3 regions of the Halopseudomonas sp. T1L2 genome follow, and region 1 is predicted to be linked to each of the others. Evidence: predicted binding sites of a transcription regulator. Region 1 holds the regulator's gene; each other region holds the start of a gene.
The links. The regulator FliA, encoded in region 1, starts transcription of late flagellar genes. The targets are predictions, from matches to a motif close to CTAAAGTTTNNNNNNNNNNNGCCGNTAA.

Region 1 (4,209 bases):
CGACACCGGGTCTGGATGCTGAATTGAAAAAGACCCAGGAGCGCATCGTTGCCGCGCGCGCCGAGCTGGAGGTGGGCGAGATGGCCTCCCACGATCAGCCGCTGGTCAATCGTCAGCTGTTTGGTGACAGCATGCGCCACGCGGCTCGCCAGGGTTCTGTGGAGGCCCGTGATCTGCTGGATCGGCTGATTCAGGAGCCGGTTGAGCCGGCGGCGCCGGCTGCAGCCAGCCGGCCTGCTGCGGAGCGCTCGCCGGCGGCAGCGGCCGTTGAAGATGCCAGCCTCAGCGCCATGCGCGCCGAACTGGCCGGGCTGCGGGAAATGCTGGAGTCTCAGCTGGGGGGGCTGGCCTGGGGGCAGCTCAATCAGCACAAGCCGAAACAGGCCGGTCTCTGGCGCCGTCTGACCCAGATGGGCTTGCCGGCCGAGGTCAGTCAGGATCTGCTGCGTCAGGTTTCTGACGTGAGTGATCCGCGTCAGGCCTGGCGCATGCTGCTGGCCTATCTGGCGCATCGTGTGCCGGTGCTGCGCGAAGAGCCGCTCGATGCCGGTGGCGTGATCGCGCTGGTCGGCCCCACCGGTGCCGGCAAAACGACTACGCTGGGCAAGCTCGCTGCGCGTTACGTGCTCAAGCACGGCAGTCAGCACGTTGCTCTGGTCACCATGGACACCTATCGTATCGGCGCACACGAACAGTTGCGCACCCTGGGCCGTATTCTCAATGTGCCGGTCAAGGTGGTGGACGAGCAGCAGGATCTCAATGACGTGCTGGCCGATTTCGCCGGCAAGCGCCTGGTTCTGATTGATACTGCCGGCCTGCAGGCCAACGATCCCTACCTGCGCGGCCAGCTCGACACCCTGGCCAGTCAGGGGCGTCGGGTACGCAATCTGCTGGTGCTGCCGGCGACCAGCCAGCACCGGGTGATGAAAGCGGCCTACCATACTTACAAGGCGTGCGGTCTGTCGGGCTGCATTCTGACGAAAGTGGACGAGGCCGCAACGCTCGGTGAATCGCTGGGGCTGGCGATGGAGCAGGGTTTGCCGGTAGCCTATCTGGCAGATGGCCAGCGCATTCCCGACGATATCAGCCGCGCCGTCGGGCATCAGCTGGTGAGTCGTGCAGTTAGTATGGCAGGTAATGATGCGCCGGCAGATCAGACCATGGCCGACGTATTTGCCGGTATGATGAACAGCCAGCGGGCCAGTTAAGCAATTTCACAGGATTAAGGTAATCAGCGCAGATGGGCAGCAAACATCCGGTTCAGGTAATCGCGGTCACCGGGGGCAAGGGTGGCATCGGCAAGACCAACGTGTCGGTGAATCTCAGCCTTGCTCTGGCGGAGATGGGACGGCGCGTTGTGCTGCTCGACGCTGACCTTGGTCTCGCCAACGTTGACGTGCTGCTGGGGCTCAAGCCAAAGGCAACGCTGGCCGACGTGCTGGAGGGCAAGTGCGATCTGCGCGACGTTCTGGTCACCGGCCCCGGCGGTGTTCGTATTGTGCCGGCCGCCTCGGGTGCCGCCAACATGGTGAGCCTCAACCATCAGCAGCATGCCGGCCTGATTCAGGCGTTCAGCGAGATCGGTGACAATATCGACGTGCTGATCGTCGATACGGCGGCCGGCATTGGTGATTCGGTAGTCAGCTTTGTGCGGGCGGCGCAGGAGGTGCTCGTCGTGGTATGTGACGAGCCAACGTCGATTACCGATGCCTACGCCCTGATCAAGCTGCTCAACCGTGATTACGGGATGACCCGATTCCGCGTGCTGGCGAATATGGTCGGCACGCCGCAGGAGGGCCGCATGGTGTTTGCTAAGCTCGCCAAGGTGACGGATCGATTTCTTGACGTTGCACTTCAGTATGTCGGAGCCGTTCCGTTTGATGAGGCGGTGCGCAAGTCAGTGCAAAAGCAGCGCGCGGTGTTTGAAGCCTTTCCGCGCAGCAAGGCCTCGCTGGCAATTCGCGCCATTGCACAAAAAGTTGATGCCTGGCCGCTGCCGGCCAACCCGCGAGGACACCTGGAGTTCTTCGTCGAACGTCTGGTGCAACCGACAGGGTCTGGCCTATGACAGCACAGGCTGGCGGATTGAGCATGTATACACGAGCACAGAGTTCTCGCGGTGAGCAGGATCGACTCGTCGAGCAGTATGCGCCGCTGGTAAAGCGAATTGCCTACCACCTGCTGGGGCGGCTGCCGTCCAGTGTGCAGGTGGAGGATCTAATGCAAGCCGGTATGATCGGGCTGCTGGAAGCCTCCCGCAAATTCGACTTCGGCAAGGGCGCCAGTTTCGAAACCTATGCCGGCATCCGCATTCGCGGTGCGATGCTGGACGAGGTGCGCAAGGGCGACTGGGCGCCACGCTCGGTACACCGCAATACGCGGATGGTCAGTGATGCGATGCGCGCGGTCGAGGCGCGGCTCGGGCGTGACGCCAAGGATCACGAAGTTGCCGCCGAGCTGGAGATGAGCCTGGAAGAGTACTATACGATTCTCAGTGATACCGCCGGCAGCAAGTTGTTCAGCTTTGATGATCTGCTTGAGTCGGGTGCGCCGGCAGATGTGCAGGGCGGCGAGGAACCGGCGTCCGGGCTGCAGGATGAGCGTTTCAGAGCGGCTTTGATCGAGGCAATCGACACGTTGCCCGAGCGCGAGCGACTGCTGCTGTCGCTTTATTATGATGAGGAGCTTAACCTCAAGGAGATCGGCGCCGTGCTGGGTGTCAGTGAATCCAGGGTCAGTCAGTTGCACAGTCAATGTGCTGCTAGGTTGCGCTCGAAGCTGATGAGCTGGCGAAATGATTGATTTTGTCGTCAACATCCGGACAATGCTCGGATTGCTCGACAGGTAGTGGCTTCGGGCCGGACGTCCAGGTGGCGTTTTCGAGGGTGCATCCGATCAGCCTGCTGGCTTCCAGCTGATTGATCAGAGCTTCTTTTATGGCTTGATTGGTTATTTGCGATGGGTTTTTGGGGTGCAGGCCTGCACATTCCCTGGTTTGTACGGAGGTCGACTTGGACAAGAATATGAAAATTCTCATCGTTGATGATTTTTCGACGATGAGGCGCATCATCAAGAACCTGTTGCGCGACCTTGGGTTTACCAACACAGCCGAAGCCGATGACGGCAACACCGCGTTGCCGATGCTGCAGAGCGGCAGTTTCGATTTTCTGGTGACTGACTGGAACATGCCCGGCATGAGCGGCATTGACCTGTTACGCGCTGTGCGGGCCGACGAGCGGCTCAAGCACCTGCCGGTGCTGATGGTAACGGCCGAGGCCAAGCGAGATCAGATCATTGAAGCCGCGCAGGCGGGCGTCAATGGCTATGTGGTCAAGCCGTTTACGGCTCAGGCCTTGAAAGAAAAGATCGAAAAAATCTTTGAGCGAGTTCAGGCTAAATAATAATCAACCGGGGTACAGGTTATGGCTTTGAGTAAGGATCCCGGCCAGGCGACCGCTCAGGAATTCGAGCATTCGCTGAAGGACAATGCGCACCAGCTGGTTGGTCACCTTGAGAGCGGCAACTTCGGTGAAGCGTTGCTGGTCATTCATGCCATCAATCAGGCACGCGACCGTGGTCTTTATCACGAAGTGGGGCAGCTCACCCGCGCGTTGCACAATGCCATCGTCAATTTTCAGATCGACACGACCCACGCGCTGGGTGGTGACAACGATACTTCCAAGATATCCGATGCCTCTGACCGGCTGGACTATGTGGTTCAGCTGACCGACAAGGCGGCCAACCGGACCATGGATCTGGTCGAGGCCAGCGTCCCCAAGGTCGCTGATCTGGGGCAGCAGGCGAACGCCCTCAAGGCAGACTGGCAGCGGCTGCAGCGCCGGGAGATGGCGGCGGACGAGTTTCGCGACCTCTACCGCCGGGTAGGCGAGTTCCTTGAGCAGACCGAATCGACCAGCAAGGATCTGTCCACCAATCTGAACGATATTCTGCTGGCTCAGGACTATCAGGATCTGACCGGCCAGGTGATCAAGCGTGTGACTACGCTTGTGCATGATGTCGAAGAGAGCCTGGTCAACCTGGTCCGAATGGCGGGACAGGTCGACCGCATTACCGGCATCAATCATGGTGAATCTCCCGGGGACGGAAAAAAATCCTCCTCCAGGGGTGAAGGTCCGCAAATTCATGCCGATAAAAGGGAAGACGTTGTTTCCGGTCAGGATGAGGTTGATGACCTCCTTTCCAGCCTGG
Region 2 (4,209 bases), 140 kb from region 1:
GAACGGATTGCTGCTGTGCCAGAAGGCGACCGAGAAGAAGGCGAAGGTGTCTGCCAGGTTGCCCAGCACGGTCGACAGGCTTGGTGCGATCCACCAGGCCTTGATACGGCGCAGCCGGTCGAATACCTGGATGTCCAGCAACTGGCCGATCACGTAGGCAACGAAACTGGCCAGCGAAATGCGCAGCACGAAGTCATTGAACGACAGCAGTGCGTCGATGCCGCGGTAGCTGCCTTCCTGAAACACCACCGACACTACATAGGACGCAACCAGCGCCGGCAGCATGACGCGCGCAATAACGCGGCGCGCAGCCTGTTTGCCGAGCAGGCGAACGGTCAGATCGGTAGCCAGGAAAATGAACGGAAAGCTGAAGGCGCCCCAGGTGGTGTGGTAACCGAACAGGGTGATCGGCAACTGCACCAGGTAATTGCTGGCGATGATGATGGCAATGTGAAAACTGATCAGCAGTGCGAGCGCGCGGCGCTGCATGCCGGAGGTAAGTACGGTCATGGTCTGTCCTTTTTTACGATTCGAGTCTGCTGACTCGCCGTTTTGTCAGATGGGGTGAGGGAACCCATGTCGTTCGGGGTCGAACGGCGCGCAATTGTACCGGTTTTGCACGGATTGACCAGCGTATTCGCTGCATTCCGGCCGGCGGGGCAAGCTCGCCGGCCGGGATCTGCTTACTTGGCAGCTTCGTACAGGCCCTGAACGCGGGGAGCAGCAGAGCGCAGTGTCTCAATACGGCCGGAGGAAGAGGGGTGGGTGCTCATGAATGCCGGTGGCTCGCCCTGCGATGCGGCCTGCATTTTTTGCCACAGAGTCACGGCAGCCTGCGGATCGTAGCCGGCGCGTGCGGCCAGCTCCAAGCCAATCAGATCGGCTTCGCTCTCGTTGGCTCGACTGTTCGGCAGCGTCAGGCCATATTGCACCGCCATCTGAGCAGCCTGACTTCCGCCTTCGCCCAGGCCCAGCAGGGCGCTGGCCAGTTGGGTGCCCATCTGGGTGGCATAGGCTCGAGAAATAGCCTCGCGGCCATGCTCGCGCAGGGCGTGGGCAATCTCGTGCCCCATGATCTGGGCTATTTCGGCATCGGTCAGTTGAAGGCGATCGATAATTCCCGAGTAGAACAGAATCTTGCCGCCGGGTGAGCAACTGGCATTGAGCTGGTCATCCTTGATCAGGTTGACTTCCCAGTCCCAGCTGCTGGCATCGGGGCGGAAGTGCGGGACCTGTGCGATCAGCTTGGCAGCGATACCATTGAGTCTGCGCACGGTGGCAGCGCTGGTATTCAGCAGCCCCTGCTTTTTGGCTTCAGCCAGGGTCTCGTTGTACGATTCGGCAGCCATCTGGTTGACCTGCTCGCTGGACAGGCCGCTCATCATATACTGGGTGCGGTTGACGCCGACGTTACCGCCTTGAGTGGTCTGCACGCTCTGACAGCCAACCAGCAGCACAACGGGCAGGAGAAGGGTGAATCGCAGTCGCATTGGGCTCTTCCTTGCAAAACGAAGTTGAAATTCGGCCGATGCTCCGCCTGGAAGCACCGGCCCCGCGTTATCGGTTGGCAGCGTCTTCGATGCTGTCGCCGACCTTCTGAATGTCCTTGCCCAGCCCTTCCATCGTGTTGCAGGCGCTCAGGCCGGCAAGACTGAACAGGACAGACAGCAGCAGTACCCGTGATCTCTTCATGCTCTATTCTCTCATCAGGCGTAAAATATTGTTGCAGGCCTCTGGGGAACAGCCCCGCGGGCATTCAACGGTGAAAGATTACGTTATTGGACCGGTATTTGGACAATTGTATGCAACGGGCTGCAGATTTTTATGCTGTGGCCGATATTACGGATGAACCGGTGTCCTGCGCCGCTCTGTCGTTCCCACGTCGAGGTATTTCATGAAATTCAGGTCAATTCAGCTTTCCATTACCGTGCTGGCAGGTGCCTGTCTGTTTATCGCTGTTGGCGTCATGACGCTTTACTCGGTTTATTCCGCCGAACGCAGTCAGGCGTTGGTGCAGGAACGGTCGCGGGTGTTGATCGATGATCTGGTCAGGGACCGCGTGATGGCGATAGCGGGTGGTGAACAGGCGCGTATTCGTCGCTATCTGGAGTATCCGCTGACGGTAGCCATGCAATTGGCGCAGCTCAACTCGATGTTGGGACAGATTCAGGATGACGGGATGCCGGCGTTGATGATGGGGCGCGAGGAAATGACCCGCGTAATCCGCATGACGCTGGAGCAAAGCCCGCAGCTGTGGGATGCCTACGTCGGCTGGGAGCCAAACTCGCTGGATAACCTGGACAGCTTTTTTGAGGGAGTTGAAACCGACGGCTACAACGGCACAGGGCGCTACATGCCCATGTGGTTCCGTAACGAAGATGGCAGCCTGTCGCTGGAAGCACTCGGCGATATGGAGAATGAAACCATCCTCGAAAACGGCGTGCGTACCGGCGAGTATTATCTTTGCCCCCGTGAAACGCTGAAGCCCTGTGTAGTTGACCCAGCCCCTTATGAGGTCGGCGGCAAGACAGTGTTGCTTGCCTCCTTTACCGTGCCGATCGTCAGCGACGGTGAGTTCATGGGTATCGCCGGTGCCGATCTGTCGATGGAGTTTCTGCAGCAGATGCTGCATGAGAGCAATCAGGATCTCTACGACGGCCAGGGCGAGCAGGCTCTGGTGAGTGCTTCCGGGCGGCTGGTTGCGTTCACGGGCGAGGGTGCCAAGCCGGGCGATCATGCCTCTTTGGTGCTTGATCAAATGGAAATGGACGCCATTGCCGCTGTGGGCAGGTCCAACGAGCCGCTTTTTCAGATCGAGAGTGAAGGTGTGGATCATCTGCAGTTGATCATGCCGGTCACGCTGCCGGGCACAGATGTGCGTTGGTCGCTGGTTATCAAGTTACCGCTTGCGGTGGTCATGCAGGACTTCAATCAGCTCGATACCGAGCTGACTGACATGCGCCAACAGGACTCCATGCTTTTGACCGGCATCGGCCTGCTGGTTGCGCTGGCGGGTCTCGGTGTGATGGTGTTGCTGGCTTACGGTCTGGCCAAGCCCGCGCGCCAGCTGGTAGCCATGCTGGACGATATTGCCAAGGGCGAAGGCGATCTGACCAAGCGTCTCAATGTGGAGCGGGCGGATGAGCTGGGTGATATCGCCCGGGGCTTCAATGCGTTTCTCGACAAGCTGCAGGGCATGATTCGTGAGGTTGTCGGTTCGGTTCAGCAGGTCACCGATGCCTCGGAACACACCGCCGACATCGCGCTGCGGACCAATGACGGGGTACAGCGTCAACTCAGCGAGATTGATCTGGTCGCGACGGCCGTGACAGAAATGACTGCGACCGCACAAGATGTTGCACGTAACGCCTCGCAGGCGGCCAGCGCGGCTCAAAATGCCGACGGTTCCGCTTCGCACGGACGTGAGGTGGTGCGGGCAACGTCCGAAACCATTCAGAACCTCTCGCAGGATATTCAGCGTGCGGTCGACAGCGTGCAGGCACTGGCACGCGACAGCGAAAATATCACCGGTATTCTGGACACCATTCGCGGTATTGCAGAACAAACCAACCTGCTGGCGCTGAATGCGGCCATCGAAGCGGCTCGCGCCGGTGAGCAGGGTCGCGGCTTTGCGGTGGTTGCCGATGAGGTTCGTAACCTGGCGCAGAAAACCCAGAGCTCGACCGAAGAAATTCAGCATATGATCGAGCAGCTGCAGAATGGAACCCGCGAGACCGTCAAGGTGATGGAGCAAAGCCGTGCCCGCACCGATCAGAGCGTACTGCAGGCGGAGGAGGCGGATGCAGCCTTGACCTCGATTACCCAGGCAGTATCGGTGATCAATGACATGAACAATCAGATCGCGAGTGCCGCCGAGGAGCAGAGTGCGGTTGCCGAGGATATCAATCGCAACGTCATGACCATCGACACGGTCGCCAAGGATGTGGCCAAGGGTGCCGATGAGGCCTCACAGGCCAGTGCGTCACTGACCAAGCTGGCAGAGCATCAGCGCCGTCTGATCAATCAGTTCAAGGTTTGAGCCGGACCTGCGGGGCTGCAGCAATGCGGCCCCTGGGTAGCCGGGTTGCTGACTGCTGTGCTGACAGGGTAGGCCATCTCGATACGGCTGTCGGCATTCAGCAACAATGGCTGCAGGGCCGTCACCGCCGTGCTCTCGGCCAGCCATATGGCTTGCTCCGCGCTGTTCAG
Region 3 (4,209 bases), 920 kb from region 1:
TCCAGCTGATTGATCAAACTGGTAATAAAGGTGGTTTTACCCGCACCACTGAGGCCGGTCACACCAACACGCAGCCGCTGCTGGCCAAGGGTCTCTGCGCGCTGGGCCACTTGCTTGAACCAGTTCGCACTTTTATTTTGCACGCTGCAGGCACTCCACAAATCGTTTATGGTCTATGACCAGTATTACACACCCACTTTTGCAGAGAGGCACCCCCGCATGGCGTATTCGGATACTCACAGCAAGGCAATCGGCTACCTGCTATGGATATTCGGATTTATGGGGGCCCACCGCTTCTACTACGGAAAACCCTGGACCGGCACCCTGTGGTTTTTCACCCTGGGGCTGTTCTTCATCGGCTGGATCATCGACCTGTTCCTGATCCCTGGCATGGACCGTGAGGCTGATCGTCGGTTCCGCACCGGCCCCATCAACTTCAACCTGACCTGGATTCTGCTGACGTTCCTCGGCATCTTCGGCGCGCACAGGCTGTATATGGGCAAGTGGGTTACGGCGATCATCTACTTCTTCACCGGTGGCCTGTTTCTGATTGGCGTGCTGTACGACTATTGGACGCTGAACGAGCAGATTTCCGTCGAAAACATGCGCCGCGAGTGGTAGTCCGGGGTTGCCCGACAAACCCTCTCCCGCCAGCGTAAGTGCTGCACCGGGTCGTTTTGCGATTTGCCCTCCCAAGTACTCCAGGGCTTGTCGGAGTCCCGGAAACAAAAACGCCGTCACTGTTACGACGGCGTTTTTGCAGGGAGCACTCAACCAGGATAGCTACACCGGGTCATTCCGATTCAGCAACTCCGGCGGCAGATGCTGAATATAGTCATCTTCCTGCGGCGGCATTTGCAGGTGAAAGCCCTGCTCTTTCAGGTTTTGCAACACAGTAAGGATGTCTTCCTGAGCCAGCTTACGCTCCTCGTGCAACACCAGATCCATCGCATGCTCACCCCGCCCGAACAACTGCAGCAACGCCTCGGGCAGTTCGCTCAAGCCCTTTTCCCGGGGCACATACAGGTACATGCCCTGCTTTTTCGTGCTCCGAAAGATCGAACACAACACTTTCATTCAGCTACCTCCACCGCACCGTTGGCGGCTTTCAACAATGCTTCACCCATCAGTTCCCGACGCCAGCCGGTCAACTCATCCGGCAGTCGATAAGGGCCGGAGGGATAACCCGTGCGTACCATGGTTTCAAGTACTTTCTTGCGCAGCATGATCTCGACTGCGATACCCCGTTTCTCGGCTTCATCCTGCCCAACCTTGCGCAACGCCTTGAGTAGCCGATTGGCAGCCGATGGCAATGGCTCGGGCAGCACCTCGGGATAGTCTGAGGGAGCAACTGCGCGGCCCTCGCGAATCAGCTGCAAGATGGTTTCACCCTCTTGGCGCACGGTCCGAGGATGCATGTCCTCAATGCGCGACAGCGCCTGCAGGGTATCGGGCTGGCGCTGCGCCAGCGGCACCAGCGTGCGTTCACGCAGCAAGCGGTTACGGGCGATGTCGCGAGCCCTGGACTCGCGTTCGCGCCAGGCCGCCAGCGGGCGCAAGATCGCCAGCTCGGCCGGTTTCAGCCGCCATGCCTGCTTGACTTGCAGATAAGCCAGCTCTGGTTCAATCATCTGACCTGAAGCTGCGACCTGCTCAGCGGTGTCGGCAAACAGCCACTCGGCCACGCCGGCCTGGGCGATACGCGGTGCCAGAATCTGATAGAGCTCTGCCAGGTGCTGGGCATCACGGGCGGCATACTCAATCTGGGCCGGGCTCAGGGGCCGCTGCAGCCAGTCGGAGCGGGTCTCATCCTTGGGCAGATCGATATCCAGCAGCGCACTGACCAGTCGGGAGTAGCCCATGGAAAAGTCCATGTCGAGAAAGGCTGCCGCAAGCTGGGTATCGAACAGCGGCGCGGGCAACGCGCCGCACAGCCTGGAAAAGACCTCAAGATCCTCACTGCATGCATGCAGGACCTTGACTACAGAAGCATCCTCTAGCAGCGCGACAAAGGGCGTCCAGTCGCCAATACCCAGCGGATCAATGAGCGTGGCGCGCTCGCCATCGCCAATCTGGATCAGACCGGCAATCGGGTAAAATGTCTCGGTGCGAACAAATTCGGTATCAACGGCAACGAAGGGCAGCCGACGCCACTGGTCGCAGCAGCGTGCCAACTCGGCGTCATCATCAATCATTACGGGTTGCGTTAGCGCAGGGGTCATAAGCTGTCTTTTCTGGGGCCTTTTCCCGTCTGGTTCGCTCGCCTTGCAGCATCGGAACATGCTCCCGGTCGGGTAGCGATCTGCAGTCCAGGACGCAGGCAATGGTTTATTCCCTTGGCAGGTCCCGCAGCGCCGCGCAGCTGACTATGATGCCAGCCCGAAGGATGAACCGGCGCTTGCGTCACCCTCCGGCGGTTATACTGGCGGACCAGCCGCCACTGCCGAACAGAGTTTGACGCAAAAGCGGCTTCATCATGGTCATGGCGCACGGGAACAGACCCTGAAGTTGCGCGCAGTATAACCGAAGCGCCAGCGCCCTGCCGAAGCCTGTGTTACATACAACCCTTCAAGTTTGACCCGGATCAACCGATATATCAGAGTGACGGCACATACTGACGGCCCTGTGCCGCCTGCCAGTCAGGATCACCTGTTTCAACATGCTCTGGAGTATGCATGCAAGCCTTCAAGAACCTGCCACTGAAATACAAGTTCTGGGCAGTCAACGGTGTTGCTTTCGCAGCAACGCTGATGCTCGTACTGGTTGCCATCTGGGTCGAGCAACGCAGCATCGAACAGACCCGACAGGAACTGGCCAGCGTGCTTGCCGGCGAACAACCCTCCGACGGCAAGGTGCACGGCCTGAGCTGGATCACAGCACCGACTGCCGCACAGACACAACCAGGGCGCTGGCTGGAGGCCTCCAGACTCGGCATTGCCGAAGATCGCTACATTGGCGCCTGGTCAGCCGCAGAGGGCCGCGCTCTGGCCGTGGAACGGCAGGGCTTCACCGCGCTGTTACTTGAACGCGCGCCGCTCTATGCGATCGTGGTGGCAGCGCTGATGCTGATGGTGCTGTTCTTCTCGCAACTGCTGATTCTGTTCATCACCCGCCATATCATCACCCTGCGCGACGTCATGCTGGCAGTGGAAAGCACCGGTGACCTGACACTGCGTGCGCCTGGCAGTGCGCGCGATGAAGTCGGCTCGATGGCCCGAGCCTTCAATGCCATGCAGGAGTCCCAGCAGGCCGTCGTCGGCTCGGTACGCCAGGCAGCACTGGAACTGGATCAGCGTGCCCGCGGACTGGCCGAGACCATGACCCGTATGCGCGACGGCATGATAGTGCAGCAGGGAGAGACTGATCAGGTCGCCGCCGCCGTTAACGAAATGAGTGCGACGGTACAGGATATTGCCGGCAGCACCTCGATTTCCCGTGATCAGTCCAGTCAGGCCAATGCTCTCGCCATTCAGGGCCGGGACAAGGTACAGCAGGTTCGCAAGACCATCGCAGGCCTGGTCACCAGCATCGACCGCTGCACCGAGCACATGCACCAGCTGTCAACTCACAGTCAGGAAATCAGCGGCGTAGTGCGGGTAATTCGCGAGATTGCCGAACAGACCAACCTGCTGGCCCTGAACGCGGCAATCGAGGCAGCACGTGCGGGTGAGTCTGGTCGCGGATTTGCCGTCGTCGCAGACGAGGTGCGCGCCCTGGCCCAGCGCGTTCAGCACTCTACCGATGACATTCAGCGCATGATCGAAGCCCTGCAGACCGGCACCGAGGTAGCTGTCGAGGATATGCAGGCCAGCGCCGGGCTGACCCATGACTCGGTCCAGCAGGTTGAAGATGCCGGTGAGTCTCTGCAGGATATCGCTGCGGCCGTCAGTCAGATCAGCGAGGGCAACAGCGAAATCGCATCGGCGGTCGAGCAGCAGAGCCTGGCAGCGGATGCCATTACCCAGAGCGTGGTCGAAATCAGGGACGTGACCGAACGTACCGTAGAACAGACCGCGCACAGTGCCGACACCAGCGACCAGCTGGCTCGACTGGCCCATCAGCTGACCGAAGCGGTCAGCAAGCTCCGCACCTGAAACAGAGGCGGCGCCTTGCGGCGCCGCTCTGCCATTGCCCGGAAACACCAACCCGGGCCTATTTACTCAAGCACAATCCGCCCCTCGTTATTCGCCAGCGTGCTGGCGCCAATCC

Region 2: ACZ5WQ_RS08660 (methyl-accepting chemotaxis protein) is a predicted target of FliA. The motif match lies at 1,813-1,840, and genes of this name have one in related genera.
Region 3: ACZ5WQ_RS03850 (methyl-accepting chemotaxis protein) is a predicted target of FliA. The motif match lies at 2,568-2,595, and genes of this name have one in related genera.

What each region holds. Positions count from the first base shown of each region.
Region 1 is NZ_AP040865.1:1,717,375-1,721,583, reverse strand. It holds gene flhF (flagellar biosynthesis protein FlhF) at 1-1,208, shown strand, start outside; gene fleN (flagellar synthesis regulator FleN) at 1,241-2,068, shown strand; gene ACZ5WQ_RS07965 (RNA polymerase sigma factor FliA) at 2,065-2,802, shown strand; gene ACZ5WQ_RS07960 (chemotaxis response regulator CheY) at 3,024-3,401, shown strand; gene ACZ5WQ_RS07955 (protein phosphatase CheZ) at 3,423-4,209, shown strand, end outside.
Region 2 is NZ_AP040865.1:1,855,126-1,859,334, reverse strand. It holds gene ACZ5WQ_RS08675 (7-cyano-7-deazaguanine/7-aminomethyl-7-deazaguanine transporter) at 1-510, opposite strand, end outside; gene ACZ5WQ_RS08670 (M48 family metallopeptidase) at 684-1,490, opposite strand; gene ACZ5WQ_RS08665 (entericidin A/B family lipoprotein) at 1,558-1,692, opposite strand; gene ACZ5WQ_RS08660 (methyl-accepting chemotaxis protein) at 1,895-4,039, shown strand; gene ACZ5WQ_RS08655 (SOS response-associated peptidase) at 4,024-4,209, opposite strand, start outside.
Region 3 is NZ_AP040865.1:797,156-801,364, reverse strand. It holds gene ACZ5WQ_RS03870 (YcjX family protein) at 1-143, opposite strand, end outside; gene ACZ5WQ_RS03865 (NINE protein) at 220-621, shown strand; gene ACZ5WQ_RS03860 (YcgL domain-containing protein) at 784-1,077, opposite strand; gene rnd (ribonuclease D) at 1,074-2,195, opposite strand; gene ACZ5WQ_RS03850 (methyl-accepting chemotaxis protein) at 2,676-4,094, shown strand; gene ACZ5WQ_RS03845 (ComEA family DNA-binding protein) at 4,157-4,209, opposite strand, start outside.